DNA from 3 places in the Clostridium neonatale genome. Region 3 is predicted to be linked to each of the others. Evidence: riboswitches for the same ligand, from Rfam matches in the RefSeq annotation. Region 3 holds a riboswitch; each other region holds the start of a gene.

Region 1 (11,379 bases), on a different contig from region 3:
CTGGCTGCACTTACTACAGGAGGAGCTGTAGTTGTTTCACAATATATTGGAAACAAAGATAGAGATAATGCGTGTAATGCTGCCAGTCAGTTAATTGGAATATCATCACTTATTTCTGTTGGAATTGTAATTTTTGTAGCTGTTTTTCATAAACCAATGCTAAGTATTCTATTTGGGAATATTGAAGCTGATGTTATGACATCTGCTATAACTTATTTTGTTATTTCTGGATTGTCATATCCGTTTTTATCTATTTATGATTGCGGTGCTGCTTTATTCCGTTCCATGGGAAATTCCAGCACGCCAATGATTGTTTCTATTATTATGAATCTAATTAATTTGGTTGGAAATGCAATTGGAATCTTTGTATTACATGCAGGTGTCGCAGGTGTTGCAACTGCATCAATCATTGCTCGTGCAGTTGCAGCAGCCATTATGCTGTATATGTGTTTCAATAAGAAAAATGAAGTATTCATTTCTTTCTCTAAGATTTTTTCTTGGAACGGTGAAATGATTCGAAGAATCCTAAATATAGCCATTCCCAATGGCATAGAAAACGGAATTTTTCAACTGGGGAAGGTTCTTTTAATTAGTATTGTTTCAATGTTTGGTACAGCTCAGATTGCTGCAAACGGAATTACAAACAGCTTAGTTATGATTGCAATTACGTGTGCAAATGCAATAAACTTAGCTATAGTTACTGTAGTAGGTCAATGTGTTGGTGCAGGTGACTATTTACAGGCTACTAATTATACAAAGAAACTTATGAAGAGTGCTTATATTGGAACTATATTAAGCAGTTTAGGCCAGATTCTGCTTCTTAAGTGGATTTTAAATTTTTATTCTTTACCTATAGAAGTCCGTCATCTGACTTATATACTTGTTATGATTCATAATTGTTGTGCAATCTTTCTGTGGCCAGCTTCATTTACTCTTGCCAATGCGCTGCGTGCGGCAGGGGATGTACGATTTACTATGGTTATATCAATAAGTTCATTGTTTATATTCAGAATATCCTTTGCTTATATTCTAGGTGTTATTTTTCAAATGGGAGTTATTGGCGTATGGATTGCTATGGGGATTGACTGGATGTTTCGTGCCATTATATACATTATCAGGTTTAAGCGTGGTACGTGGAAGAACTTTCAGGTAATTTGATTGAATTTTAAAAGATTAATTTATTAAGTTTATACCAGAGAAAATTTTATTTATGGAAGAAATATATTTACAACATAAAATAGTTGCTTTTAAGTAATTATAGTACAAAGGTAGCGTATTATTTTAAAACAGTAGAAGAAAATCTTATCTGCCTAATTTAGGAAGATAAGATTTTCTTAGTATGCTTATTATGGGAATACATTATTTTTCAGATAATTCCGCCTAACTTCGTGGGGCCTTATTGTACCCCAAAATTTGTGAAAGATTAAATTCTTTGAAAAAGAATTAACTAATGCAAATAGAAAATTAATGTTATATTATTTATAATATACGTAAAAAGTTTCATAAAATTCTGTTATGAAGTAGTTGAAAATAAGACGTGGAAAATATATTCCTATATTAAATAGGAGATATGAACTATATCTTTATCTACTATAAGCTTTGCATCTACTTCATAGACATTTTTTATAAGCTGTGGTGTAAGAATTTCTTTTGGAGTGCCATACTGAACTATTTTTCCGTCTTTTAAAACATATATTTTATCACAATACATAGTAGCAATATTTAAATCATGAATGGCAGCAATCACTTCTATATTTAAGCTTTTAACTATTCTCATAAGCTGCAACTGATATTTTATATCTAAATGATTTGTAGGTTCATCTAATATTAAGCATTTAGGCTGCTGGGCTAAAGCTCTTGCAAGTATTACTCTTTGCTGCTCTCCACCAGATAAGCTCTGAAAGTTTCTATCTTTAAAGTTCATCATATCAACTTTTTTTAAAGCATCATTTACGATATCATAATCTTCTTTATTATCTCTTTCCATAAATTTTTTATGAGGTGAGCGTCCCATGAGAACTATCTCTTTAACAGTAAAATCAAAGTTATAGTTATTATGCTGTGACAGCACAGCTAATTTTTTTGAACTTTCTTTTACAGATATATTTTTTATATCAGCATAATCAAATTTTACTATGCCATTACTTGGCTTTAATACTCTATATATACATTTTAAAAGAGTAGATTTTCCACTTCCATTAGGCCCTATTATGCCTACAACTTCTTTATTATCAACTTCTATATTTATGTCTTTTAATATATTGTTGTCCTCTAAAACTACATTAACATTTTCTGTTTTTATATTCATTATTTATTACCACCAAAACCATAATTCTTTTTAATCATAAGCCATACAAATAATGGTGCTCCGATTATTGATATAACTATTCCAATAGGAATTTCAGTTCCTTTTATTATTACTCTTGAAAACACATCTGCCCATATTAAGATTATAGATCCTAAAAGAGCTGCTATTGGTATTATCTTTCTATGATCAGTTCCCAAAATTATTCTTACTAGATGTGGAACAATAAGCCCCACAAATCCTATCATACCAGAAGCATAAACCAATATGCCAATCATAAGAGAGGTTATTACTAGATATATGATTCTATAGCTATGTAAATCTGTGCCTAAAGTAATTGATACCTCATCACCTAATAACATTAAATTTAATGTTCTATATTGAGTTATAAAAAATATTGTTCCTAAAATAATAATTGGAAGTATGATGATTATTTCATCCCATTTTGCTCCAGCAAGGCTACCCATTAACCAAAAAGTTATAGTCTTTAATTTTTGTGAATCATCAGATATATATACTAAAAAGCTTGAAAAGGAGCTGCATACTGAACTTAGTGCCATACCTGCCAAAAGAAGTTTTATAGAATTACTTCGTCCTCCAATATTTGATATCACTAAAACTAAAATAGATATTGTAAAGGCGCCAATAAAGCCCATAAATCCAATTGAGTTACTTCCAAAGATACTCCCAAATCCAAGAATTACTGAAAGGGTGGCACCAAGAGATGCTCCTGATGATACACCTAGTATATAAGGATCAGCAAGAGGATTTTTTACTATCGCTTGCATAACTATTCCAGCTACAGACAGTCCAGCGCCTACAGAAATAGCAAGCACTATTCTTGGCATTCTTATAAGCCAGACCACATCAGAAATAGGACCAGTTCCACTATATGAAGAACCAATACCAAACAATTTATATAATATAACTTCATAAACTTCTTTCATACTTATATCAACAGATCCTATGGTAACAGAAAGACATATTGATAAAAAAAGTATGATTAAAAGTAGAATAGAAGTTCCTAAATATATAGGAACATCTTTGAAAAGTTTTTTATTCATTTCCATATAATCCATTAGCAAAAGTGTTTATACCATCTATGGTTCTTATACCGCTGGAATACATATCACCTAATGGTATTGCATAAACTCTTTTATTTTTTACTGCTGAAAGACTTGAAAAAGCAGGGTTATTAAGTATTTTGTTTACTTCATCTATAGGAACATTTTCATCTCCTCTGTCCATATAAGAAACAAAAATACAATCAGGATTTAAATTTATTAAGTCTTCAGCACCTATATTTCCGCCTTCAGGATTTAAAAGTTCTGCCTTTAATTTTGTTACCATATCTCCAGCTAAAGTTTTAGCTCCATAAGTATAGATATCATCATCAAAATATTCTATTACCATAGCTGTTTGTTTTTCTTTATTTGCAACTTTTGAAGTAACTTCTTCAACTTTTGAAGTAATATTATCTACTAAAGCCTTAGCCTTATCTTCAACATTGAAGATTTTACCTATATTTAATATGTCTGTAATTTCATTTTGAATGGTTCTTTCTTCAGATATTCCACTATTTAATGAGATATAAGTGTTTGTTCCATTGTTAATCCAGTAGTCAACATCACCTAATCTTTTGTCATCAAATAAAGAATACCATCCTAATATAAAATCAGGTTTTTCCATTACTATAGTTTCTTTATCAGGAGTAAATTCTGCTAAATAACTTACTTTACTGAAACTATCCTTATATTCATCTTTTACGTCATGGTCAAGACCTGCAGCAGCAACCATTTTATCTTCAAGTCCTAATGCAAGCATTGTTTCAATAGAATTTTGATAAATAGCTACGACTTTTTCAGGTGCCTTATTAAAAGTTATTTCAATAGGCTCCTTTGCATAGTTATATGTTGTTATAGTTACAGGATAGTGTGAATCAGTATTTAGCTCAGATTGTGAGATTGAAGAATTGTTTTGTATGTTTTTATTGTTTAGACCACAAGAAACAAGACCTAATAAAATGATCATGCTTAATAGAATTGTTATTAATTTTTTTTGTTTTTTCATGTTGTCTCCTTTTATCATTTGATATTTATTTGTTTCAATATAAAGATAGAAGGATACTCTTAGTCATCATTTGATATTTAATTTTTATTAATATCACTCTTTTACCGAAGAGTATCGATATTATAATAATGGCAAGTCTCCTGACTTATAGATCAGTACACTGATTCTCCTTCTCAAACATGGTTATGTTCAATGGTGTATTTTGAATCAGCATTCCCTAATTACAGTAGCGGCACTGTGTAGGAATTTCACCTAACTTCCTTTTTAATAAAAATATCAATTTTTGTTTGATAATTTTAACCAATATTATTTTTATATCAATATATTAAATAACTAGTTAAGTATATATAAAAATATTATTTGTGTCTATAAAAACATAGCTCTTTTATAAAAAAGGATTAGATAAAGTAATAAATTAAGATTTGGTTGCAGATGAGCTCACAGATACAAAGAAGATGAATCTACGTATGTATTATATAGATAATAAATACTGTAGTTAACATTTTAAAATCATAAAAAGAAACATATCTATAAAGATAAAATTTTACAATTGTTAGAAGAAATAAAGTTATAAATATTAGAACATATATGCTTAAATTCTTAAGAATTTGCTTATTTATTGAGCCTTTTCATGGTGTGGAGTAGAAAAAATAAAAAAAATCATTTCTAGAGAAATAGTAATGAACAGAATAAAAATCAGCTATATTTTTCGCGGATTTTTATTCTGAGAAATTAATAAACTAGAATATAATATTTATATATATTATATGCGAATTAAGAGTTAAAATATAAATAAGAATGGTTATTTTAACTCCATATAGGCGAAATTGTGGAGAAAAAATAATTGATTCACATATTATATGAAAAAATATAGGAATTTTTTTTATGGTTAATTTATTACTGTTTTGTTTTATACAACAATATAAAATTGATTGTGTAAAAAATTGGTATAGATATTACGCTTAAAGTATTATAAAAAAATTAAAATATAACAAAAGGAGAATAATATGAGTAGAATAGATGAACTTCAGTCTTTGATAAGATTTTATGAAGAACAGCTTGGAGAAGATGAAGGAGATTTATATGAAGAGTATGAATCTGAACTTGTAGCTGCTATAGATGAATTGAATAGATTAACTAAAAATTAAGAATAGAAATAAATCTTATTATAATACATTACGATCTTCAGAAAAGAAGGTTGCAGATCATGTTTTATTAAATGTATATTCTGTTTCAACAATATCTTTAGCTAAAAATGTTAGTTTAATCATATGGGGATATATTGATTCAGTAAGTATATCAACAGGAGAAATGAAGAAAGGATATATTCTTATTTATATAGATAGAGATAATGATGGCAATGGAATATTAAAAGAAGCAGAAAGAAATCATTTGGCTGGTGTAGAAATGTGATAGAATTCAATGTAAATTATTATATATACAAGAAGGGAGATAAATACATGAGCCTACAAGTTGTAGCAGAAAAGATCAATATATTAGCAGATTTTTGTGGAAAAAGGGATGTACAAGAATTAACTAGAGAAGAATTAATAAAGAAATATAATATAGAACATGCTGATTCATTAATATTATTTGGTGGAAGCATACTAGAAGGCTGTAAAGTAGCTGGAAAAGCTATGTTAAATGGCGTAGCTAAAAAGCTTATGATTGTTGGAGGAGAAGGTCATACTACTGAAAGTTTAAGAAAAAAAGTAAAAGAAGAATGCCCGGAAATTGAGACAGAAAATAAGATGGAAGCAGATATAATGGGTCAGTATATGAATTCAAAATATAATATAAAAGATTATTATATAGAAAGGGAATCTACTAATTGTGGTAATAATGTAACATATGCATTGCGTTTGTTGAATGAGAAAAATATTGAGGCTAAAAATATCATTATTATTCAAGATGCAACTATGCAGCATAGAATGGAAGCAGGATTTAGAAAGTATGATTCCAATATTAATATAATAAACTATGCTTCATATAAGACTAAAGTTATAGTTAAAGAAGATAAGTTGACATTTGAGAAAAATAATATATTAGGAATGTGGGATATTGAAAGATATATTTCACTGCTTATGGGTGAAATACCACGATTGAATGATAATGAAAGTGGATATGGACCAAATGGAAGAGGATATATTGCACATGTTGAGGTACCAAAAGATGTGTTAGATGCTTTTGAATACTTAAAAGGTGAATATAGGAATTTGGTTAGAGCTTAAAACCAGCTACATGTATTAAATTCAGAAAATGATATTGGATATTGATTAGGTCATCCAAGTTTGTGGTGGAAGTATTATAAGGATTTAATTATGAAATAATATGCTCAATTTATAGCAAACAGTTAAAATAATAAAATTGTTTCTATAAAATTGAGCATATAAACTCTTGATAATGATAGTGATGGGCAACAGAAGCAATTCTTAAAATTTTATATAATAATAGTATATAGTATAAATTTCTAATGTTAATTGAGAACAGCAATTATATTTTTGACATTTAAGAATAATTCAATTTTTAAGTTATTATTTATTAATAATAATTTGAATTTCAAAGGCTGTGTTTTATCTTAATAAATTAAATTAACAAAACTCATATCCATTGGATATGAGTTTTGTTAGATATGCCTAATAAGATGTAAGAAAAAAGATATGAATTTTATAAAGTAAAAAACTTAAGTGTATAAATCACTAATGTGAAGTATATCTGCGGTTTTATTATAGTAAAATATATATCACTAAAATAGTTATATATACTAACTGTTTAATTAAGTTTATATTAAATTATTTTTAACATAAATAAATGAAAGATAATACAAATCACAATAATTATTTTCCTTCAGAAGCTGCAGTTATTAAGACATAGTTATTCATGAACTCACCCCATTAATGCTTATATTTTAGTATTGATATTGTATAGAGAACACGACAAAAATTAATAAAATGTACAAAAAAGAGTTGTTAATGCATCCTATAATAAAGGATTGAATTGACAGCTCGTTTACTATTTTTGATTATTTAATTTTATAAGATATTATTGTGGGATTTCTTATTTAGTAGGAGATTATATATTTGTACAATGGTTTTAGTAAATGTTTACAAAAACATATAAAATTATAGATAAAAGATAAATTATTCAATATTTTTTCTTATGGATAGATGATACCATTTAAGCATGATAATAAAATAAATTAATGGAGGGGAATATAATGAATAAAAATTTAAAAAAAATAGCATCAGTTCTAATGTTTGTAGCTATGGCTTCAACGCTACTAGCTGGATGTGGAGGAAGTGGTGATTCATCACAAAGTTCAAGTGCATCTGGAAAGACAAAATTGACATTATGGCATATTCAAACAGCAACAGCAGCAGATGCAATTAAGGCTTCTGTAAAAAGGTTTATGGAAGCGAATCCTGAGTATGAAGTAGAAGTTGTTGATCAGGTTAATGATTCTTATAAGCAAAAATTAGCCATGGCGATGAGTGCAAATCAAACGCCAGATGTGTTTATTCAATGGGGAGGATCAGGGTTAATTGATTATGTTAATTCAAATAAGATTGCTGATCTTACGGATCTTATGAACAAAGACAACTATAAAGATAAATTTATAGATGCTGGAATTAATCAATGCTCATACAATGGCAAGATTTATGCTGTTCCGGTTGAAAACGTATCCGTTGCAGGTTTTTTCTATAATAAAGATGTTTTTGCTAAATATGGAGTAGAAGAACCCAAAACTATTTCTGAATTAGAAGCTGCATGTGATAAGTTAAAAGAAAATGGAGTAGCACCTTTTGCTCTAGCTAATGCTACAAAATGGACAGGATCTATGTATTATATGTATTTAGCAACTCGTTTTGGTGGTCTTGATGCATTTGCCAATGCAGCATCAGGAGAAGGCTCATTTGAAAACCCAGCATTTGAATTCGCCGGAAACAAGATTCAAGATTGGGTTAAAAAAGGATATTTTATGGATGGATTTAATGGAATGGATGATGATAGTGGTCAAGCTAGACAAGCATTATATAAAGGTGATGCTGCAATGGATTTAATGGGATCATGGTTTACAGGTACAGTACTCGGTGAAAATCCAGATTTTATGAGTAAATTAGGTTTCTTCCCATTTCCAGCCTTAGATAGTTCAAAAGAAGACCAATCACTTTGTGCAGGAACTGTTGGAGATAATTTATATTCAATTTCAGAAACATGTAAAGACAAAGAGGGAGCCTTTAAATTAATCCAAAGTTTATTAGACGATCAAGCACTTCAAGAACGTAAGAAATTAGGTAAAATTATTCCACTTAAAGATTTTAAACCAGATGATGAATTAACACAAAAAATACTGGATACAGTTAATAAAGCAAGTGGAGTTCAATTGTGGTATGATCAATACTTACCAGCAGAAGTTGCAGAAGTACACAAATCAACTTGCCAGGAAATATTTGGCTTAACTAAGACACCACAAGATGCAGATAAGGAATTACAGGCTGCTATGGATGCATATAAAGCTAAAAACAAATAACTATAGCAATAATTAAAAAATTAAAGCTGTTACAAAATAAAGCTTTTATAATAAATATAATTAATTTCTGAAGCTAATTATATGACTTAGTTTTGCAACAGCTCAATAATTATATGAAGGAGAGAGAAAAAGTGCAATTACAAACTAATAGTTTAGCTAAAAGGCGTGCCGCGTCAACAAGAAATGCAGCAATTATATTTCTTGTGCCAGCATTTTTATTCCTAATAATATATATAGCATATCCAATTGTATATTCTTTCAATTTAAGTTGCTATGATTGGAATGGATTTGCATCAAATAAGGTGTTTGTGGGTTTAAATAACTGGAAAGAACTTATGACTGATGTAGTTTTTAGAAAAGCATTTTTAAATAATAATATTATTATGGTTTTATCTATAATTGTTCAATTACCAATTGGTATTGCTCTTGCAACATTCTTAGACTTTGGTGGGAAAAAGTTGAATATATTTAAAGTAATTTGGTTTATACCAATGTTAATGTCATCTGTTGCAATTGGATATTTATTCAAGTATGCATTAGATGCAAATTCAGGTATAATATCTGGAATATCAAAGTTATTTGGTGGAAACTCAATAGATTTATTAGGAAATCCTAAGACAGCATTATTAACTATTACAGTAGCAATATGCTGGCAGTTTATACCTTTTTATATGGTGTATTTCTTAGCAGGCTATAGCAATATACCAGCAGATTTGTATGAAGCAGCAATTATCGATGGAGCTAAAAAAAGTCAATATTTTTGGAAGATAGCACTTCCACTAATGAAACCAGCCATTAAAAGTGCAATTGTATTATCTATGGTTGGATCATTAAAATATTTTGATCTTATATATGTTATGACAGGTGGAGGACCAGGCAATGCATCTGAACTCATGGCAACTTATATGTATAAAAATGCATTTTTATCTCAAAGAATGGGATATGGTTCTGCAATTGCTTCAGGAATGTTTATTATTATAACAATAATATCATTGATTACAATTAAAGCATTAAATAGAAAGGAAGAGTGATTGTTATGAAGGAGAATTTCTCGATAAAAAAAATATCTACCAAAACTATAATTGCAATATTAGCAATAGCATGGCTTTTAATTACAATAGTTCCTTTTATATTTATGTTACTTGCAGGATTTAAGCAACAATTTGAAATGCTTATGGGAAGTGTATTTGATTTACCTAAAAGTTTATATTTAAAGAATTTTATAGATGTATTTAAAGGTAACATATTCATTTACTTCAAAAATAGCATATTAGTACTTATTGTTTCATTGGTAATTTTATTATTCTTAAGTGCATGTGCATCTTATCCATTATCTAGATTTAAATTCAAATTGAACAAACCAATATATGGTATAATAGTAGCGTGTATGTCAGTGCCAGTTCATGTAACGTTGCTTCCAATATTTTTAATGACAACTAATATGGGATTGTATGATACACCTTGGGCATTAATAGGCCCATATGTAGCTTTTAATCTGCCAATTTCAGTATTTATATTAGTTACATTTATGCATGCTATCCCCAGGGAATTAGAAGAAGCAGCTGAAATAGATGGGTGTAATAAATATAAAATTTTCTTTAACCTTATGCTTCCATTAGTAAAGCCAGGCCTTGCAACTTTAGCCATATATAATGGCGTTGCTATATGGAATGAATTTAGTTTTGCATTAGTTTTAACTCAAACCTTACCTAATAGAACATTGCCACTTGCTATTTGGGAATATCAAGGACAATATACAATGAATGTTCCAATGATTATGGCAGTTCTTACTATTTCAATGCTGCCAATGATTATAGCATTTATTTTTGGACAAGATAAATTAATTAAAGGTATGATGGCAGGTGCTGTTAAAGGCTAGAATAAGCATTGTTTTAACTTAAAAAAATTAATATAGAGAAGAATAGTGGTGGATAAAGATATGTATAAGATATTAATAAAATTTAAAGATAAATTGTGTAAAATGAAATTTAATCAAAAGGTTACGATCTTTTTTATTCTCTCTATTTTAATTACAAATATTTTTATAGTTCTAGCAGTATATCAGTTAGCAGGAAAACAAATCACTGAAAAATCTAGCGGACTTATGGAAGGACAGTTTGAGACTATAAATGATAATTTAGATTCAACATTAAAAAATTTTGTTGAAATATCAAGCATGATATCTTCAGACAGCCGCGCAAAAGAGTTTTTAATGAATAACAAAGAAACTTCAAAAAATTATAACAAGGATACAAGTGAGGCGTATTCCTCAATAAGATATATTTTAGATTCAAATAATTATATTGATTATATTGCACTAGTTAAATTCAATGGGCCAGAATTAGTATATGTTGGAGAGACATGGACAAACAGTGATTTTAGAGATGAAATACTAAAAGATTATGAAAATTCTATATCTACTAAATTTATTAATTGTAAAATTAGTATGGATAAAAAAGTATTTTATCCAGAT
Region 2 (11,379 bases), 1.4 Mb from region 3:
TCTAAAAATATTTCTTCCGGTTTTCCTTCTTTTACTATGTCTCCATCCATAAACACAAAAATTCTATCAGCCCATTTTAATGCTTGATTTACATCATGAGTTGATAAAATAACTGTCTTACCTTTTTCAGTTAGTTCATCAATAAGATTATTCACAACATTTGTATATTTCGGATCTAAGGCAGATGTTGGCTCATCTAATATTATGACCTCTGGATCCATAACAAGAATATCTGCAATAGAAACTCTCTTTTTTTGTCCTCCACTTAAAAAATGTGTTGGTTTATTTACAAAAGGTTCAATTTCCAGCTCCTTTATAACTTCATTAACTTTTCTTTCAACTACCTTTTCATCTATTCCCAAATTTAAAATTCCAAACGAGATCTCTTCATAAACGCTTGCTGAAAATAGCTGATTGTCTGGATCTTGAAAAACTATCTGGACTTTACTTCTCAAATCTAATAATCCTTTTCTTGTATATTCTATTTGCTTATCTTCATAATAAATATTCCCATTCGTAGGTCTAAGTACACCATTTAAGCATAAAAACATGGTAGATTTACCTGAACCATTTCCGCCTATAAACGCTATTTTCTCGCCTTTTTTTATATTAAAATCTATTTTTTTTAGTGCTTTTGTTCCATCTTCATACACATAACTTAAATTTGCAACCTTTAAAATACTATTACTCATATAGACCTCCAACAAATAATTGCTATAATTATTAATGCTACTTCAAAAATTATTGATAAAATAATTTCTTTTCTTTCTGCCTTTACATATCTTTTTAAAACATTTATTCGCCCGTCATAACATCTTGATTCCATTGAATCATATAACATTGAAGATTTTTTTAATGCACGAATAAACATTACTGCACATAAACTGCTTGCAGATTTTAATGATGTTTTGAAATTTCTATTACCTAATCTACATTTTTGCGAAGTATAAATAGAATTTGATATATCTAATAATACAAAAATGAATCTATAAATTAATAGTAATAATTCAATAATTAGCTCTGGGCAATGTATTGTTTTAAGCACATATAACAAATCAATCACTGGAGTTGATAAAGATAAGAAATATAAGCATGACACTGCTGCAAGTGAAACTAAAATTAAATTACAACCATAATAAAAAGATGCTGTCGTTATAGATATGTATTTTCCAAATAGTGCAATTGAAATTGAAGATAGTGGTTCATCAGAGATGTTAACAATTATAGCTATAGTGCTTAAAATTAGAAATCCTAGTGGAATAATCATTAATTTCAAATAATATTTTAAAGAAGTCTTACCAATAAATACGGTAAGACTTCCCATACATAAAAGGATTAATAATGAAATGAGAGGTAAACGTGCTATTACACATATAAATAGTGTACTTACTGCAACAAATGATTTCAAGCATGGACTTTTATATCGTAATTTGGACGAATATGCAAGTTTATCTATCATTATCATCTTTCATTTCCCCTTTAAAAGTTATTTTGATTTTTCTTTTCTATTTCTTCCTCTTTCCATTAATGTACCAAGTCCGAACCCAAAGATTCCTGCACCAATAGCTGCTTGAAGGCAGAATAATAAAGATTCTGTTTCCCCACCTGGTGGCTCATAAATAGGTGAAAACCAAGGCTTGTATTCATCAACTTCAAGTATACTGCTTATTGCGTTTGACGCTTCATCATCTGACCCACCAAATTCTGAATCTTTTATAAATGCTAGTGGAACTACTGCAATAATTACACAAAGAAGAATTAAAATTATACATGTCTTAACTTTACTACTCATTTATAACTCCTCCTTTTAAAAATCCTATTTCAGTAAGCTCTTGCTTTGCATATGATTCAAGAATCATAACTACAACAGCAGTCAATATACCTTCGATTATAGCAAGTGGAACTTGTGTAATTGCAAAAATTCCAAGGAATTTTACAACTGATGCTCCTACTCCTCCTACTTGTGATGGATAGGCTAGTCCAAGTTGGAAAGATGTTACACAATATGTGAATAAATCACCTAAACATGCCCCTAAAAATACTCCAACCATTCTGTTTATTTTTAATTTTTCACATAATTTATAAATTCCGTATGAAAGAAATGGCCCAGCAATTGCCATAGAAAATGTATTTGCACCTAGAGTTGTTAGTCCTCCATGTGCAAGTAAAATTGCCTGAAATAGTAATACTATAATTCCTATAATACTCATGGCACTTGGTCCAAAAAGCATTGCGCCAAGTCCTGTTCCAGTTGGATGTGAACTACTTCCTGTAACTGATGGAATCTTTAATGCAGAAAGTACGAATGCATACGCCCCTACCATAGCTAAAATAAGTAGTGTTTTTCTATGTTCTGCTGCCGTCTTCTTAATTGAAATAAATCCATAGATTAAAAATGGAATACATAAAACACCCCATACTATACAATATTTAGCAGGCAGATATCCTTCCATAATATGCATTGCATTTACACCTTTATTAAATCCGAACATAATTAAAAGAGTAAGTCCAATTACAGTTAATCTTTTTTGTTTATTTGACATATTTATCCTCCTTATTTAAGTAATAAAAAAGTCCTTTTATAGTTTATTCTAAATGAATAAACTATAAAAAGACGTGACAAAACTACCTCCAAATTAATGGAAATAAATTTTAGACACTTTGCCATCGTCCGTAACATAGTGTAATAGCCTATTAAAAAGGCAGGTCTTCTGACTTAGGTATCTTAGCAGTACTCCATCTTCCCATATACTAAAAATATACAGTGATTTTATAATTATTTCAGAATATAATAAAAATCAGATTACATTTTAGAAATAATTATGGCTTCTACTCCTCCATTACAGCGGCGGGACCGTATGGGACTTTCACCCATTTCCCTATTCTCTTGGCCTGCAATTAATAATTGCACCAAGCACCTTTTTAATATTAAATTATCATTGTAAAGTGTAACATTATAGGATTTATATGTCAACTTATATATTGTAAATATGATACACATTTTACTGAAATTTAATTTATTTATATTATTTTATGGTTATTAATAATATAATATTACTTATTTTCTTGTGTCTGCTTTATAATACTTTCCATTTGATCTTTACTTAATGCTCCACTTACATATCCATATACCTTCCCATATTCATTTATCATAAATGTGGTTGGAAGTGACATTATATTATATTTTGAGAAAACTTCTCCACTTTCATCAAAAACTACTGGAAACGTATATCCTTCATCTTTTAAAAACTGCTTTACTCCATTCATATCTTTTTCTCTTCCACCAGGATTTGAAACAGCAATAATTACAATATCATCATTATTTAAATTGTGTTCATTGTATAACTCCTCTATATGAGGCATCTCAACTTTACATGGACCACACCAAGTCGCAAAAAAATTTAAAAATACTGTTTTGCCCTTATAATCTGATAAGGTATGAGTATTTCCATATTGATCAGTAAGTGAAAAATCAACTGCCTCCATAAGATCTTTATTATTACTACCATTATGCTCATTCTTACTTTCATCACTATAATCATTTTGTGCTTTATTTTCATCTTCTATCTTTTTATCTTTTGTTTCTTCATTAATGTATGAATTATTGCTATTTAAATATTTAGTTATATTATTTATACCTCCAGTAAAGGTCATAAGTCCCATTATAACCATTATGACTCCTCCAACTTTTATGGTATATTGAACAATTTTTTTATTCTTCTTTATAAAATTAAGTGCTTGTGTTGTAAATATTCCCAAAATTAAAAATGGTATTATAAATCCCAATGCATAAACTAAAACAAGCATATTTCCAAGTATTGTAGTTTTTGCACTAGAGGCAAGCAATAATATTGAAGATAATGCGGGTCCAACACACGGTGTCCATGCAAAGCTAAATGTAAATCCCATAATGTATGCTACAGATGGATTCATATTATTAAAATTAATTTTAGCTTTAATTTTAAATTCCCTATTTAAAAATCCAAAATTAAATAACCCTAATTGAAATAAACCAAGAAAAATTATTATTATACCTGAAATTCTACTAATAATCACTTTATAACTATTAAGTATCCTTCCAAGAGTTGTAAAGGATAATCCTAGTATAAAAAATACAGTTGAAATTCCAAGTACAAAAAATACTGTATTTAAAAATACCTCTCTTCTTTCATAAGTAATAATTCCATCACCACTTACTTTTTTTGAATTTCCCGCAAGATAACTTATATATATTGGAATAAGTGGTAATATGCACGGTGATAAAAATGAAAGTATTCCTTGAAAAAATACAAATATAAAACTTATATTTTTGCTATTTATTAGTGTATCAAACATTAATAAGCTCCCTTCTTAAAAATACAAATTAAACTTAATATAAAACCATTATACTAAAATTAGTATATATAATTATGTGATTTTATTACACTTTTTTAGTCAGCTCATCAAAAATTTTATACTTTACCTATACAAAAAAAGCCAGAAGAGAAAAAATCTACTCTGGGCCTCAATTACTAATCTACAAAACCTTTTCCATAAAATTTAATTCTCTTTAATTTCTTTATACAATTTCTTTAATTTATAAAGAACACTAAATATACTTAATAATAAAATTCCCTTAAATATACTTGAAATTGCTATGCTCCACCATATTCCATCAATACCTAAAAAATTAGGTTTGCTAAGTACATAAGCCATTGGAATTCTAATTCCAGTAAATATTATGCTTATTATAGATGGTATATATGTTCTTCCAATTCCTTTGAAAATACCACAAACAATAATTTCTATACACATAAATAATTGTGAATATCCAAGTATTCTTAAATAGTCTGAACCTTTTTGTATTGCATCTGGTTCATTTATAAATATAGAAAATATTTGTCTATTAAACACCACCAAAATAACAGTAGTAAAAATCCCCCAAACTAATGCTGTTATTATTCCAGATTTACATCCTTTATTGATCCTATCATATTTTCTTGCGCCATAATTTTGACCTACAAATGTTGATAATGCGACTGCCAACCCATCTGCACTCATCCATGATATTGATTCTATTTGAGATCCTACCTTTTGTGCTGCAACTGCTACTGGTCCAAAACTTGCAACTATTACTCCCATTGCCATAGAAAATAAAGTAAATAGACCACTTTGTACCGCTACTGGTAACCCCAGTTTATACAAAACATTATAGTATTTAAAGTCCATATTTCTAAATAACTTAATATTAAAAAGATGATCTTTATTTCTTATTATCATAAATATAAAACATATTGATACTATAATTTGAGCAGCTACAGTTGCTAAGGCCGCACCAATAACTCCTAATGCAGGTATAGGACCAGCACCAAATATTAATAATGGATCTAATATTATATTAGCCATTAAACCTATGGTATTGATTTTAAATGGTGATTTACTATTACCAAGTCCATTAAATATAGATGTAAAAACTGGATTTATGAAATAAAATACCATTCCAATTGCCACAATAATTAAATATTGCCTTGACATTAAAATAACATCATTATTTCCTAAATTAAAAAGATATATTAATTGTCTATTAAATATTAATAGAAATACTGAATATATTAAAGCTAAAATTAAATTTATCTCAATTGCTGCTTTAATATACGATTTAGCTCTTTTAGTATCTTTATTTCCTACTGCTTGTGCAACTTTTATTTCTCCACCAACCTTCGAAATCATTATAAAAGCCATTGCAAGCCATGGATAAAACCCTGCAGTCCCAACTGCTGCAACTGCATTGCTTCCTTCTTTCCCCACCCATATCATATCTATCATATTATAGGCCATTTGTATAAAAGATGTTCCCATTATAGGTAATGCAAGCTTCACTAGCTTTTCTGTAATATTCCCCTCTGTTAAATCTATTCTTTTGTCCATTTTATCTCCTATGTTTAAATTATTTATTTTTCCATACCATTTAAATTATAAGGATAATAATTTTATTTTCAATAAAAATATTACTTAATAGTTGTATAATTAATTTATGTATTATAGCAGGATATGGTTACCCTGCTTATTCATAAACTTATTAGTTATAATATTTGTTTCTTACATTTATTGTAAAACCATAATCTATAATTACCGGACGTCCATTTATGGTTCCCCAACTGCTTTTTTTTCCAAAATCTCCAAGGATTAAATTATAATCTTTTTTTATTTTTTGAAGCTCATCTATATTAAATAATTCTCTTTTATTTGAAACATTAAAGTAATCCCATACGTATGAGATATCATTTATCTTATCTGCTTTTTCCATTATTAAAAATTTAAAATCATTAGAAACTTGTATTACTCTTGCAAATAAATTTGAATAATCATGTAGTGATATTGTATATTCTGCTTTATTTTGTGCTATGCCTGCCCTATTTTTCGCTACCTTCACTACATACCCATTACCTAAATCATACACTTTTCTGCAAGATCCTGATCCAATATACTTATAATATCCTCGCCTTATATTAGTAATAATCTGATTGGATATACTTTTCATTTTAAAGCACCCGCTTTACAATAATATATTAATAATCTCCGTAAATACTCTACATAGTATATTATTCTATTTATAATAAATTGGTTCTAAAAATTATTATTTTTATTCAATCAATAAATAAAAGACGTACTAGGTTTAGAGAGAAATAACCGAAATAAAGCTCTTATGTGTGGCTCGCTTGCTACAAAAAATGAGCTAAGAATTCAAACATGCAGACTTGTATCCACAACTGTTTGCTCCAATCTAAAATTGGACAAACAATTGTGGAACAAGTCTACACGTAAGAATTCTAAAGCTCATTTTTTGAATGCAAGACACCGCCAACATAAGAGCTTTATTTCTTTGTTTCATCTAAATTTACAGTATCAACATTATTGCTATAAATATATTTTTAAATTAAAGAAGAGTTATTTATACACATTAAAGATTTAAAAAGTTAATATTTTATCATTTCTCAAAAGGTATAATTTTATAAATATAAGTTCTTACGAATTTGCTTATTTATTGGGGTATACGAGACTTTTCTAAGTAGTTCCATAAATTGGTGAAATTGATTTAAAACTATATTTTAGATATGGAATATTCCTGAAAATATAAATTATAATTAAAATGGGCATTGTATCTATGATTTTAGAGTAAAACAAAGAAATTCAATATATGAATAGGCGTAGTATTGTATTAAGAAATTTAAGCTTTTAACTTCTTAGAGATAGGCTGTTCCAAAACAATTTGTCCAATACTTGCTGTTGGAGCAAATTGTTTTGGGCACAGCCTATCTCTTTAGAAGTTTGGTACTCTATAAGTGTAGATACAAATCATAAATATATGATTTAACATCTGCACTTATTTTAATTTATAATAAAGGGAGTAATTTGGTATGACGACTTTAGAATTGGGTTTTAACATCCGTAGCTAAAACTGTCAGCCATCCCTTATTATAAAGATTCGATTAAGCAGGTTGAAACCGTACGGCCAATGTCGTCAACTTAAGTAATTTGTAAATATAAATCACAATTATTTTTAGATGATATATTTAAATTTCTTCTAAAAAATGGTACACTAAATAAATCCACTGGTTAAAGTGAATTTTGAAATATGCAATTATTTGTAATTTAAATGCATGATTTTTTATTGTGATGATGCTTTTTCCTTGGATGTTTGTTTTTTCGCTCACGAGAACGATTGGGACGTATTTGTGAGCGAATTTTTTTAGATTTTTCTAATATTATTTCTAAAATTTTTCTTGTTAATTTAGCATTAACTAATAAATTAATAATTCTATTAAAAACTTGCCCAAGTATAAAATTTCGATTTGCTTGATACATTGATTTTAAATTCTTATCTTTAATTTCATCTGCTATCGCAGCATCGGCCTCATCTTTTATAAGAGCTACAACCATTGATAAATAAATAGAAACAAAAAAGTCTTGTTCTATAGAAATTGGTTTTGTTCCCGAAAATTCTTCTATCTGAATACTACTTTTTAACTCTTTGTATTTACTTTCGACTCCCCATCTAAGGAAATACAACTCTTTAAATTCATCATATTTAATGTTTTCATCAAAAATATTAGTGACTAATATTTCTGTAATGTTGTTTGAAAGCTCTATTTTTATAACACGCAATTTTCTGTATTTTCTCTTTATTTTATATTCCAAAATACAATCATTGGAATCAATATTTTGTACTGTTTTAAATGATGATGGTACTCTCATTAAGAAAAGCATATTTTTAGTATCTAAATAGTCAAACATCTCATAAGAAGGGTATCCTCTATCAAATATTACAATACTGTTTTTTGATAATTTTTCATTGTTGATTTGATCTAGATGTTGTTTTGCTAATTCTCTTTCACTAGTTTTAAATTTAGTTATTGAAGCATCAATTATAATATCATTTAATATATCATATAAGGCTGATGCCGTCGCAACTGCTGTTTGAGTTTTATTTTGATTTTTACTTACTCCAAAGTATTTACCACATTCAATAGTATCAGGAACTTGTATAGATGTTCCATCAACTGCAAGAATATTAAATCCATGCCATTTATTCAATTTCTTTTTTGAATTATAAAAAGAATCAACAAATAATCTACATAGTTCTTTAAAGGCTTCAGGTGAAATATTTTGTCTTGCTTTAGAAAATGCTTGCTTTGATATATTAGGAAAGTTTAAACATGTATGATTTTCAATAAAATTATCTATTTCTAAAGGTATAGACTTTCGTAATACAGAACAAATTAAATAAACTACATTAGAAAACGATAGTTTTCTTTTCCTTGAAAAAGAATTTCCTAAACTATATGACTGCTTATATTCATCTGAAACAATTAATTTATTTGTTCGTTTTAAAATTTGTGATAGTAATTTAATATTTTTCATAAAATCAAACCTCGCTATAAATTTAATATCTATAGCGAGGCTGCATTTTTTTACCTATTGTCAAGTGTTTTTTATTAAATTTTCTATATTTTCTTAAGTTGACGACATTGAGCGACCGGTGCATACCATTTGCCACTACTTACTTATCTTAAAAATCATGGTATATTTGTAGCCGTAATAAATCCATTAATTATGAAAAAATATTCTGCTATAGGATTAAGGAAAGGTAAAACTGATAAATTAGATTCTATCAAAATAGCTAATTATGGAATTGATAATTGGTTTAAATTAACTGACTATGAAGCAACAGATGAGGTGTATTCTGAATTAAAATTATTAGGTAGGCAATATTCTCATTATATAGCTATGAGAATAGAGAGCAAACTTGTACTAAGTAATCTATTAGATAGAACAATGCCAGGAATTAAAAATCTATTAAAAAATAGATCCGATAAGCCAGAGAAAGATAAATTAAATGATTTTGTTAAAGAATACTGGCATTACGATAATATTACCAAGAAAAATGAAAAGCAATTTATAAATAGTTATTTTAAATGGGCAAAAAATAAAGGATACCATCAAAGTGAAACAAAAGCAAAACAGATATATGCTTTAGCACAAGAAGGCATCCCTACACTATCTTCTAGTACCCCATCAACCAAAATGTTAGTATTAGAAGCTGTTCGAGTTCTTAGCGAAATAGATAGAACTCTATCTATGATATTATCACAAATGCAAGAATTAGCAAGTAGTTTAAAGGAATACAATGTTGTTAGAAATATGCCTGGAGTTGGAGATACATTGGCTCCACGCTTAATTGCTGAAATCGGTGATTTAAAACGCTTTTATAATAAAAAGGCTTTGATAGCTTATACGGGTATTGATTCACCTCCTTTTGAGTCGGGACAGTTTGTTGCAAACAAACGTCGTATTTCTAAAAGAGGTTCTGCATTATTACGAAAAACTGGATATGAAATTATGAAATGTATCAAAAGTGCCAAACCAAAGGATGATCCTATATTTTTATATATGTTAAAAAAAGAAGCAGAAGGAAAACCTAAAAAAGTTGCTAAAATTGCTGCATTAAATAAGTTTCTAAGAATATACTACGCTAGAGTAAAAGAAGTCTATAATACTTAAATTTAGATAGTATCTATATCTAAATTAAACAGAATTTCTGTTTAATTTATTTGTCATGCAAAAAATATATAAAAAACCTGCTAAAAAAAACTTGATTTTTCTTAGCAGGTTTTAGCTGAAATTTCCCTACAATCGAGCCTATCATATATTGAATTTCGGTTGTTATCCACTAAACTCTGATTCTACGTCCCTTATTTATGTTATGATGAATTTATTTATCTTCAAAACCTTTTTTAAGATCTTTAACAAAATCTATTGCAGCCTCTTTTCCTTCTTTCATTCTCTTAACTATAGCACTTCCAACTATTACACCATCACAGTGATCTTTAACATCTGCTACAACTTCTTTTGAAGATATTCCAAAACCTATGCACATTGGAATGTTAACAAGTTTTTTTACTTCTTCTAAATACTCAACTGTTCCTGAATATAATTTACTTCTTTCTCCAGTTGTCCCGTTAGTTGAAACACAATATACAAATCCTCTTGCACCATCTACAATTTTAGAAATCCTATCTCTTGAAGTTCTAGCCACAAGTGGAATTAAATGAATATTATTTTTTAAACATATATTATCTAATTCCTTTCTTTCTTCAAGTGGAACATCTGGTACTATAAGTCCATCTACACCACATTCTGCAGCAGTTTTGATAAACTCTTCGATTCCTTTATGAAATACTATATTAAAGTAAACCATTATAACTATTGGAACTTCACTAGATTCTCTTATTTCTTTTACTGCATTAAATACATCATTAAGTTTTATTCCTTCATTTAATGCATTTATATACGAATTTTGAATTACTGGTCCATCTGCCAGCGGATCACTAAAAGGTACTCCAATTTCTACAACTGTAGCTCCATTTTTATCTAATTCAGAAACTAAATCTATAGTTTCTTTTATACTCATACCTGTTCCAAAAGTTACAAATGGAATAAGTGCTTTTTTATTATCTTCTTTTAATTTTTTAAATCTTTCATCTATTCTATTCATCTTTCTTTGAAAGATATGAAAGTATTGCATCCATATCTTTATCTCCTCTCCCTGATAAATTTACAATTATTACTTGATCCTTATTTAATGTTGGAGCAAGTTTTTTTGCATAAGCAACAGCATGCGAACTTTCAAGTGCTGGCACTATTCCTTCTAGTTTTGTTAAATACATAAATGAATCAACTGCTTCATCATCAGTTATGCTTACATAATCTGCTCTTTTACTTTGTGCTAGATAAGAATGTTCAGGACCAACTCCGGGATAATCAAGTCCTGCTGAAATTGAATATGCTTCCTGTATTCTTCCATCATCATCTTGAAGAACATAACTAAGCATTCCATGT
Region 3 (11,379 bases):
CATCCATTTGATTTTCTAATATTATATTGCATTTAGAAGCATCTCTTATTTCAAATATCATCTTTTCTATTGCTTCTTCAAATGATAGATTTTCTAGCACATCTGGTCTAAGAGCTTTTACCGACCTTCTTACATCATTAATCCCTTGCTTGGCTACTTTTCTTATAACATCAAGCTGTTTTTTAACACCTTCTGGCGAATAATCTATAATTGTACTACATGCATCTATACCTGCAATTATGCCTGTGAGAGAATGTCCAATAGTATCATGAATTTCTCTTGCAAGCCTATTTCTCTCTCTTGTTTCTGTCATTTTTTCAGTTTTACTTGCATAATCTTTAAGTTTTATATTCATTATCTTAAGCTCACTATTAGCTTTATTTAATTTATCATTAAGGACTTTTATCCTTTCATTTTCATCACTTTGTATTCTCATAAGAATAATTACATACAATATAAAACTCATTATATTTATTGATGTAAGCATACTTTTTAATCCTAAAATATAATTTTGAATTCTAGTGTTATAATAAACTAAGTACTTTGAAAATGAAACCATACTAAATTTTAGTGACACAAAATCATAATCACATAAAATATATATAATAATCATAATACTTAAAAATATTAATTTATTATTTCTATCTTTTACATGATAAATTATATCTGCAATTACCACTAGAATTATGCCGTTATAGCTCATATTTAACGCATATAATACTACTGAACATAAGGCTAACTCCATAGTAGAAAACAAGATTATTATACCTAGACGTTTTCTTTCCTGTTTTTCTTTTAATTGCATAATGATTAAAAGTACTATATATGTTATTATTGAAATTATAACAGTAAGATTAGGCTTCATTGGCAAAGTAGGTATTTGCTCTAAAAATTCTCTTGATCCACTAGAATTACTTATTAAATAAGTACTATATGCCATAGTTATAGAGATAAAAAGAATTATTAATAAATTCAGCCATTTCATAAAATAACCAATATACGATAATATCTTATTCCATTTCATTATACTGCTCCTTATTACTATCTAATTTTCTTACTGCCATGCATCTATTTTATATTTATCTATATTCTCACTGTTTATAATCTCAACTGGAACAATTATTTTCTTCTCTATAGAATTTCCTTTAAATATTTCGTATAATTTTTCTGCTGAAATTCTCCCAATATTCTTTGGAGATTGTGCTACTGTAACAGTCATTCTGTTATCCTCTATCATTCGCTTTCCATCTGGAGATCCATCAATTCCATAAACCTTTATATTTTTTATATTCTTTTGTTCTAAAGCCATAATCGCACCTAGTGCACTTGGATCATTCAATGCCATAATAACGTTTGCATCTGGTGCTTTAGCTAGTAAGTTTTCTACAACAGGCATTGCTGTTTCTAATTGTCCATCACAGTTACTTCTTGCAACTATTTTATAATTATTATTATTTTTAATTGTATCTTCAAATCCTTTAATCCTGTCTATAGCTGATTTTGCTATTGTATGCTCTAATAAAATTATATTAGCTTCTTCACTATTTTTCATTAAATCTTTTGCACATTCTACACCAGCATTATAATTATCAGACAAAATGGTACAATCTATTAAATTTTCATCATATACATCTGTATCTATTGCAATAATAATGATTCCTGCCTTTTTTGCATCTTCAAGAGCTGGCTTTATCCCTATCCAATCAACTGTATTTATAAAAATTGCATCCACTTTCATATCTATAAAGTCATATATTTCTTCAATTTGTTTGTCTAAATTTAAAGCTGGATCTCTTGTTATTAAAACATCACCTTGTTCTTCAACTATATAACGTATTTCTTGATTTATGACTTTAAAATAAGTATTATTCATAGTCATATAAGTTGCACCAATTCTTCTTTGATTTTCTACTCCATCAGCAGAATATATGCCATCACTATCAATATAAATAAAAATACCTATTGTGCCTATAAAAAACATGAATATAAGAATAATAGCTATTAGTGTTCTTCTATACTCCCTTATCATATCTCCCCCCACTATTTTCTAAAAACTCATTACAATACAACTATATATTATCTCATTTTTTCTATTAAATCCAGTTTATCACAATATATTCTATTTAAGTATATAATAGAAATACTTAATAAAATGTAGTATGACAATTGTATATCAATTTTATATAATAAAATCAAAAAATTATCTAATTAAAGAATCTCTCAATTTGATTTAACCTTTTTATCAGACAGAAACATGTAATATATATAATTAATTGAATCATATGAAATAAAATCATATAATCAAATAGAAGTAAAGAATATTTAGGAGGGAACCAACATGGAAAAAGGTAATTTTAAGTTAGGCAGTCTACCTTATGATAGATTCACAATTGAATCCTTCGAAGCTGAAGGCAAAAATATTTTAAATAAATTTAAAGAGGCAAATTCTGGAGAAGAACAATTTACAGTTCATAGAAAATATTATGAATTAATAGAAAAAATGGCTACAACAAGAATTTTAGTACAATTAAGATATGATGGTAATGTTACTGATAAGTTCTATGAAGATGAACAAAATTATTATGATTCAATATGGCCTAGAGTTACAGCTTTCGAAACTGAATATAAAAAAGAATTATTCAATACTAATTTCAGATGTTATTTGGAAGAGAAGATAGGAAAGATCGCCTTTAAAGATATAGAATTTGATTTAAAATCTTTTGATGAATGTATCATTTCTCTAAAGCAAGAAGAAAATACATTAATTTCTGAATATAACAAGCTTCTAGCAGAAATTAAAATTGATTATGAAGGTGAAAAATTAAATCTTTCTCTTTTAGGAAAATATTTGACTAATAAAGATAGAAATATAAGAATATCAGCCACTAAAGCTAGAAGTCTAGAGCTTTCAAAAATCAAAGATAAGTTAGATGACATTTATGATAAAATGGTCAAAAACAGAACTGAACAAGCTAAGAAATTAGGCTATAAAGATTATGTAGAACTTGCTTATTACATTATGGGAAGAACTACTTATGGAATAGAAGAAGTAAGAAAGTTTAGAAATCAAGTCAAGAAATATTTAGTTCCTTTTGCAAGTAAATTACATGATGAAAGAAGAAAGAGATTAGAATTAGAAAACTTAGATTCTGTTGATGAAGGAATTTATTTTAAAGAAGGAAATCCAACACCTATTGGAACTGCTGATGATATTTTTAGAGCTGGAAAGAAAATGTATAGTGAATTATCTGAAGAAACTAATGAATTCTTTAATTTCATGTTAGATCATGAACTTTTTGACGTACTTGGCAGACCTAATAAAGCTGGTGGCGGTTATATGGAAATGCTATTTACTTATAAAGCCCCAATAATTTTTGCAAACTTTAATGGTACAAGTGGAGATATAGATGTTATAACTCACGAATGTGGCCATGCATTCCAAGGATTTATTACAAGAAATGATGAAATTAGAGAACATAACAATATAAAAATGGAAACAGCTGAAACTCATTCAATGTCTATGGAATTCTTTACAGAAAAGTGGATGGAATTATTCTTTGGCAATCGTGCTGATGATTATAGAAAAATGCATTTAGAAGATGCTATAGCCTTCATTCCATATGGCTGTATGGTAGATGAATTCCAAGAAATAGTTTATTCTAAGCCTGAACTTACTAAAGAAGAAAGAAGACAAGTTTGGAAAGACTTAGAAAAACAATATAAACCTCATTTAAAATATGAAAATGATGAATTCCAAGGAGAAGGGCGTAGATGGCAGCTTCAAAAGCACATATACATGTATCCATTCTATTATATTGATTATTGTATAGCTCAAACTTGTGCTTTACAATTTAAAATTAAAATGGATGAAAATTATGAAGATGCATGGAATAAATATTTATCCTTTTCTAAAGAATCTGCAAAAGATAGTTTCCAAAATATGCTTCATCATATAGGATTTAAGAGTCCTTTTGAAGATGGATACATGAAAGATTTAGTGTCAAAACTAGATAAATAAATTTAAAATAATTCCAATATAGAATCAATTATAATTATTCTATAGAATAAATCCTATAAAAAAAGTATAAATAGGCAATTTTGTTTTACTCCACTGTCTATCTATACTTTTATTTATTTTATTAAAACTAAGCCCTTACTTCTCGCACAAGTACATTCTCTTGGTTCCTCTGAATGTAAACATTGATATTTGATCTTTTTAGGTGCTTGAATTTCAACTTTCTCTTTTATGTTATTTAATTTATTTTCTTCTTTACCTATTTTGACCACTTCCTTTTATAGCATATTATGATTATATAATAGTAATTATTATTAATCAATCATTTTCCATATTAAAATAAATTTATTCAAAATGCTAATTATTAAGTGTTATCTAAAAACTATTAAATCTAATTATAATTTAGATCATAATATAACAGGCATAAAAAACATCTGCTTTTTATTTTCAACTTTATGAATTTCAAAATCCATTTCATATACTGCCTTTAAGTTTTCTTTTGTTAAAACATCTTCTACAAAGCCATTTGCATAAACAGAACCATCTTTCATCAAAACAATTTTTCTGCAATAAGCTGAACTTAAACTCAAATCATGTAATATTGCAATAATTGTCTTGTTTTCTTCTTCGTTTAATTTTTTTAATGTCTCCATTAATTCAACTTGATATCTAATATCGAGATGAGAAATTGGCTCATCTAAAATCAAGTATTTTGTATCTTGAGCTATTGCCCTTGCTACTAATACTCTTTGTGCTTCTCCTCCACTTAAATAGGAAAATACTTTATCTTTTAAGTAAGTGCAATTAGTGACTTCCATAGCATGATCAATAAGCTCCCTATCTCTTTTAGATAAATCCTGGAATCTCTTTTGATACGGAGTCCTTCCCATAGAGATAATATCATAAACTGTAAAATTCACATCCATATTAACATTTTGAGGTACAAAAGAAATATTAGTTGCTATTTCTTGTCTAGAATATTTATTTATATTTCTATTATCTAAGCAAATACTCCCTTCCTTTATCTCTAAAAATCTAAGAATATGACGTATAAAAGAAGTCTTACCTGATCCATTTGGTCCCAGAATACCATAAAATCCCCCTTCATGAAAATCTTCTGAAATATTATTTAATATATAATTTTCATTATCAGGCTTCCAGCATAAATTATTTACTGATAAAGTTTTATCTTTCATTTTCAACATCTTAAAACCTTCCACTTTTTGTATTACGATAAAGTAAATATATAAAATATGGTGCTCCAAATACTGCAGTAATAACCCCTACTGGTATTTCTGTAGGTTGTGCTATTGTTCTTGCAATAGTATCACAAATAACCATAAAACCAGCACCACCAAAATAAGAAAATAAAATTAAAAATCTATGATCTGATCCCACAAGTAATTTCATGCAATGTGGAATTATCAATCCAACAAATCCTATTGTTCCACTTACAGATACACCGGATGCTACTAAAAGTGCACATATTAATATCAAAATATTTTTTAATCTAACTGTATCTATTCCTAAGCTACTTGCTATATCATCACCAGTCAAAATTACATTTAAGTCTCTGCCAAACATAAATATAGTAGTAACACAAATTACTGATATCACCGTTAAGAATATAACCTTATTCCAATTAGCTGAACTAAAACTTCCAAGCTGCCATAAGTACACTTTTTCTAATTGCTCCCTATTATAGATCATAAGTAAAGATATTAATGCACTCAGCATTGTTCCTATAGCTGTTCCTGTTAATAACAAATTTGTAGTCATAAATTGTCCACCTAAACAACCAATTTTATATACTAAAAGTACTGATAAAATAGCACCAACAAAGGCAAAAATACTAGTTATTCCTAGACCAAAAAAATTCAATGTAATTCCTGATAAAATAGCCAAAGTTGCTCCAAGGGATGCTCCTGATGAAATCCCAAGTATATGAGGATCTGCTAGAGAATTTCTAAATATTGCTTGGAAGGTGCAACCCACCACTGCAAGGGCTCCTCCAACAAGAGAAGCCTGCAATATCCTCGGTAGGCGCACCTTCCAAATAATAACTTCATATACTTCTTTTATATCTGCTGTATCTATCAAATTATTTATAATTGGAATTTTAGAAAGTATAACTTTAAAACTATCGCCAATTGTAATAGATGATGATCCAACAGACGCAGAGGCTAATATACATAGGAACAAAAAAATACTCAATATAATAACATAAAAACAATACTTTTTTTTCTTTGCTTCCACTCTATTATCCTCCTATTATTTAAATGCTTCTGGATGGAATATTTCAGCTAATTTTAATAATCCTTCTGAATTACGGTAGCCTTGACGATCTAATAGATTATTGTCAATTTCATATACTCTACCTTCTTTAACAGCAGTTAATTCTTTATATCCTTCTGTAGACATAAAGTTTTCTTTTTCACCTGCTCTTACGACTATAATATCTGGGTCTGATTCTAATAATGATTCTAATGAAAATGACCAGCTATCTGATTCTGGTACTATATTATTTCCACCAGCTAATTTTATAAGCTGACCTACAAATGTATTTTCTGGTGCTGAGAAGTCTCCACTTTCTCCATATCCAACAACATAATATACACTCGGCTTTTCTAATTCAGAAACAGTTTTTGTAACTTTATCAATTGAAGCTTTCATTTCTTCTACTGTCTCAGTTGCTTCTGGCTGTTTATTTAATGCTGTTCCTAATGTCTCAATCATACCATATACACCAGTAACATCATTTTCTTCATATAAACCAATCACTTTAATACCTGCTGCTTCAAGTTTAGCTGTATTTTCTTCATCAAAATGTGTAGAAGCAATAACTAAATCTGGTTCTAATCCAATTATCTTTTCAATATCTGGTTTTCTTAACGTTCCAATAGATTCTACATTCTCTACTTGCTCTGGATAATCACAATAATCTGTTCTTCCAACTAATTTATCTTCTGCTCCAAGTTTATATATAATTTCAGTTATATTGGGAGCTACAGAAATAATCTTCTTCGGTTCTTTTTCAAGTGTTAGCTCTTTTCCAAACGAATCTTTAATTTTAACAGGATATGATACCTTTTCTGATTGAGCTGATTCCTTTGCATTATTTCCACCTGATACATTGCTATTTCCACAACTCATTAAACCTATAGACATGACAACAAATAATAGTAATACCGAAACTTTTTTTAATAGTTTATTCATTTTATCTCCTTCTTGTTTTCTCCCGCCCAAAGAAGAACACGATTTAAGTTATGGCAGGTTTCCTGACTTAAGAATCATATTACTTACCAAATTCCTTCTCAAGCTTAATGCTCAATGGTAAATATAATTTTGGCTTTCATCCTCTCTCACAGTAGTGGGGGCTGCTATGGAATCTCACCATATTCCCTTTTAACTTCTAAACCTTATGTTAATATAGAAGCACCATACTAATACGCAATTTATTATATATACCTCTTTAATATATTTCAAGGATAAATAATTTTATTAACTTTGAAACATAAATATGAAATTCATATAGCTGCTGTATTATCAGTATCTTATAAAATAAAGCACGTTAAAAGAATATATATTTTTAAATTCTTATATTCTTTTCAAAAAACACACATCACTATAAAATGTGCGGTTTTCAATAAACTATTTCTCACTCTACTTCTTCAATATACTTACAATTAATGTATATATGATTTAGAAAAATAAATAATCTTTCATAAAGCGGATATATTTTTTCACCAAATCTGCCTTCTAAAATCTCACCTATTTCTTTAACAGTTTTGATCCCATCAATCTGCATAAATACTTCACTGCTATATTCATCTAACATTATCTTTTTATACATAGGAATTTTAAATCTTAACCTTCTAAAAAACTTCTGTATTTTATGATCTTGCTTTTCAAGTACAGTAACTCGCCTGTTTTTATCTACTTCATATTTAATATAGTCACATATTTTAAATTTTAAGTTTAAAACTTCATCATTATTCATTGTTGTTCACCTTAGATAACATGATTGGTATTGTAGTAGCTACAACTAAAATTACTAATAAAAGTATAGCCATCATATTACTATCAGCAAATCCTAATGGAGTTTTAGGTGTTATAATCCCAATTACTTGTAATACAATTCCTAACAATCCTATTATAGATCCACCTGCAACAAGCCCTGATGATAAACTTATTCCATTTGATACCCTAATTTCTTTTTCCTTTTCACTTTTACTCATTTTTTCAACAAATACCCTTATTAAGGCTCCTACTAATATTATAGAAGTTGTTGATATAGGTAAATAAAATCCTATAGCAATAGTCATTATTGGTAAATCCAATAAGAATAAAAATAATGCCATAACAACACCTACTATAATCATAGGCCAAGGTAAATCACCTGACATTATACCTGAAGTTAATGTAGACATTAAATTGGCTTGAGGCAATGCAAATTGTGCATTTACTCCTGTAACCGCTAATTGTCCTGAAAGTACCATTATTGTTCCTGTAACAACTATAACACCTATTATACTTGCTATTGCAAAGGAATTTTGCATTTCTTTTTTACTTCCACCTATTACATATGTCACTTTTTGGGATTGACTATATCCACCGGCTACTGATATTGCTACAACCATAAATGCAGCAAATAAAAGTAATGATTTATTATCAGCTTTAGTAGTCCATCCCATTATAACAAATACTAATGTTAATATAACTAATGAAGCTATTGTCATACCTGATACAGGAAGATTTGATGTTCCTATTGTACCAGTTAAACGTCCAGCAACAATTACAAATAATAAGGATAAAATTAATGAAACAATCACGGCTATTATAGCCATTGTAATACTTTGAGAAACTATAAATGCTGCTATAAATGCTATTATAATTCCTCCTAAAAGTACCATGATTTCACCTGAACTCTTTCCCGAGTTTTTATCACTTCCTGATTTTGCTTTGAATGTTTCTTTCAAAGAAATAAATATAGTAGGTATAAGCTTAATAGCTCCTATTATACCTCCACAAAGCATCATTCCTGCTCCTATATACTTAACATAACTTGATGATATTGCATTTACATCCATTTGATGAAGTAATATTGTAGCATCATTCCATGTCTGCATATTACGATCTGCCAAATCAGTGAAATAACCTATCAATGGAGCAATACCAAAGTTAGCTAAAACTGAACCTGCAAACATATATAAAGATACTTCTAATCCTACAATAAATCCTATACCTAATAATAATGGATTTACTTCAGTAGAAAACTTCCACTTATAAAACTTACTTCCTATAAAATTAATAGTATTATTAATTACATTTAAAAATGATCCTGTTAAAATATTTATAATACCACTTATTACAAAACCAATTCCCATAAATTTTATAGCATCTCCGCCACCTTCTGATGCAACAAGAGTTTCAGAAATTGCCATTGATTCTGGATACATAAGCTTTCCATGCTCTTCAACTATTAAGTAGTTATAAACTAATGATAGACAGCCTATACCAAATAAAGCTCCACCAATCCCTACGCTTACTCCTTCTAAAAAAGTAATATTCCTTCCTATTAATATGATTGCAGGTAACACAAAAATCATACCACTTGCTATAGATTCTCCACCACTTGACATTCCTTGTATTATGTTTTTTCCTGCAACTCCTTTGCTGCTTGCAAATGCCTTTATAAACATTGAACCTATTATAGCACCAGGTATTCCTGCTGCAACAGTTAATCCAGATTTCATGCCTGAATAAGCAGTAGATGCTGCAAATAGAGCTGCTAATATTATTCCTATTATCATTACTGCTAAATTTGATCCTTTATTTGATTTTCCAGATAAATATGGAACATATTCTTTTCCATCTACTCCGCCATAAGCTTCTTTAGGTAATTTGTTGTTCATAAAATATTCTCCTTCTTTTGTTTTATTAATCCAATTATATTTAGTATATCCATTTTATTATTTAAAATAATTTAACCTTCTATTTTTTATAAAATAAATATAAATCTTCACAATCAAAAAATAGTACCTTTTCAGCCTTATGACGCTTAAAGAAACATTGTATAAAAATTTTGCATGATAAATAATATGGAAATTAAAGAACCCCACAAAAATCTTATATTTAGATTTTTGTGGGGTTCATATTTATAGAAAAAATGTTCTTTAAAATCATCAATCTTAAATTATAATATATTTAATAATTTACTATACTTGAATAATTCTATTAATCTTTAGACGTAATATTTAAAAAGATTCATTAATATAAATAATACAACTAGGAAGCAATTTTGAAAAACATTTCTTTAGTTATTTGATATTCGATTTCTCTATCCAATTCTTTAGCTTCCATAAATCCTATTCCTTTAAATAAATTTCTTGATCTATCATTTGTTTTTTTGATTTTTGCAATAACCTTATTTGTTCTCATATCAAAAAACGCTTTTTTTAAGGCTTCAATTACAGCATCGTGACCTATACCTTTTCCCCATAACTCCTTTTCTCCAACTGCGATTACTATTTCAATATCCCCATTTTTAGGGATTAATCTTAAAAAACCGATTGTTTCATATGTGGCTTTAATAGTAAAAAAACTGCAATTATTATTAAATAAATGAGTTAGTATAGGCATATCTATTCTGTTTATAACATTAATTAGATTCTCTTTAGCATTTACACCTTCATTTAAGTTACTTGCTATTTCTTTATCGCTAAGCCAATAAGCCATTTTTTCTGCATCAGATTTATATACTTCCTGACTTAGCTGAATACTAATCGTTTCCACTAGTTACACTCCTTAATCTATCTATTCTCTTTACGAATATATTATTACTGGACCGGCCTTACATACATATTACTATCAATATGGCAATAAGTAAAAATCTATATTGTTTATTATTTGAGTTTGGCTTATTTTTTAAATGTTTCTCTCAACTTTTTACTCTTTTTCTATACAAGTTATATTTTCCATTTTTAGCCTTTAATTTCCTTTTAAAGTTATTAAAAGGATTTTTATTACATAACTAATTATCAATATTTTATAATGAAGCTTTCAAATTCTATTTAAAATATTATCTATATTATAGCTGTACGATTTCAAGTTATATTTGCATTATAATCTGTGATAATTAGAATATTTTATATTTGTCTATTAATATAATTATTTATTATATTAAACTGAAAGATGAAATCACAATTTCCGATAAATAATTTATATACATGCCAACTTCGTCTTTAGCTTCTTTGTATAACAAATTCTGATATAAACTTTAATGCAATAAAGTATTTAAAATATGAATACTTTATCTAAAATTTTTTTAAAATCTCTTTAATTTTTCTTATATTTCATATTTT

What was found. A riboswitch is a leader RNA that binds a small molecule or an ion and turns the genes downstream of it on or off. The one in region 3 is predicted to bind cobalamin.
Region 1: linked by a shared signal. The riboswitch ahead of CNEONATNEC86_RS14235 (ABC transporter substrate-binding protein) and the one ahead of CNEONATNEC86_RS04905 (ABC transporter substrate-binding protein) in region 3 are both predicted to bind cobalamin.
Region 2: linked by a shared signal. The riboswitch ahead of CNEONATNEC86_RS11475 (energy-coupling factor ABC transporter permease) and the one ahead of CNEONATNEC86_RS04905 (ABC transporter substrate-binding protein) in region 3 are both predicted to bind cobalamin.

What each region holds. Positions count from the first base shown of each region.
Region 1 is NZ_UICR01000002.1:574,187-585,565, reverse strand. It holds gene CNEONATNEC86_RS14250 (MATE family efflux transporter) at 1-1,158, shown strand, start outside; gene CNEONATNEC86_RS14245 (ABC transporter ATP-binding protein) at 1,553-2,308, opposite strand; gene CNEONATNEC86_RS14240 (FecCD family ABC transporter permease) at 2,308-3,375, opposite strand; gene CNEONATNEC86_RS14235 (ABC transporter substrate-binding protein) at 3,362-4,375, opposite strand; cobalamin riboswitch at 4,489-4,695, opposite strand; gene CNEONATNEC86_RS21325 (hypothetical protein) at 5,383-5,523, shown strand; gene CNEONATNEC86_RS14230 (YdcF family protein) at 5,836-6,606, shown strand; gene CNEONATNEC86_RS14225 (extracellular solute-binding protein) at 7,593-8,906, shown strand; gene CNEONATNEC86_RS14220 (carbohydrate ABC transporter permease) at 9,038-9,937, shown strand; gene CNEONATNEC86_RS14215 (carbohydrate ABC transporter permease) at 9,943-10,785, shown strand; gene CNEONATNEC86_RS14210 (sensor histidine kinase) at 10,846-11,379, shown strand, end outside.
Region 2 is NZ_UICR01000001.1:2,520,146-2,531,524, forward strand. It holds gene CNEONATNEC86_RS11460 (energy-coupling factor ABC transporter ATP-binding protein) at 1-692, opposite strand, end outside; gene cbiQ (cobalt ECF transporter T component CbiQ) at 689-1,465, opposite strand; gene CNEONATNEC86_RS11470 (energy-coupling factor ABC transporter substrate-binding protein) at 1,487-1,792, opposite strand; gene CNEONATNEC86_RS11475 (energy-coupling factor ABC transporter permease) at 1,785-2,492, opposite strand; cobalamin riboswitch at 2,685-2,937, opposite strand; gene CNEONATNEC86_RS11480 (redoxin family protein) at 3,055-4,335, opposite strand; gene CNEONATNEC86_RS11485 (MATE family efflux transporter) at 4,540-5,907, opposite strand; gene CNEONATNEC86_RS11490 (hypothetical protein) at 6,059-6,520, opposite strand; gene CNEONATNEC86_RS11495 (IS4 family transposase) at 7,633-8,901, opposite strand; partial or broken gene CNEONATNEC86_RS11500 (IS110 family RNA-guided transposase) at 9,013-10,041, shown strand; gene trpA (tryptophan synthase subunit alpha) at 10,253-11,035, opposite strand; gene trpB (tryptophan synthase subunit beta) at 11,028-11,379, opposite strand, start outside.
Region 3 is NZ_UICR01000001.1:1,079,090-1,090,468, reverse strand. It holds gene CNEONATNEC86_RS04930 (sensor histidine kinase) at 1-1,024, opposite strand, end outside; gene CNEONATNEC86_RS04925 (sugar ABC transporter substrate-binding protein) at 1,055-2,029, opposite strand; gene CNEONATNEC86_RS04920 (M3 family oligoendopeptidase) at 2,339-4,018, shown strand; gene CNEONATNEC86_RS04915 (ABC transporter ATP-binding protein) at 4,423-5,220, opposite strand; gene CNEONATNEC86_RS04910 (FecCD family ABC transporter permease) at 5,222-6,271, opposite strand; gene CNEONATNEC86_RS04905 (ABC transporter substrate-binding protein) at 6,287-7,231, opposite strand; cobalamin riboswitch at 7,267-7,473, opposite strand; gene CNEONATNEC86_RS04900 (hypothetical protein) at 7,674-8,015, opposite strand; gene CNEONATNEC86_RS04895 (OPT family oligopeptide transporter) at 8,008-9,930, opposite strand; gene CNEONATNEC86_RS04890 (GNAT family N-acetyltransferase) at 10,304-10,810, opposite strand.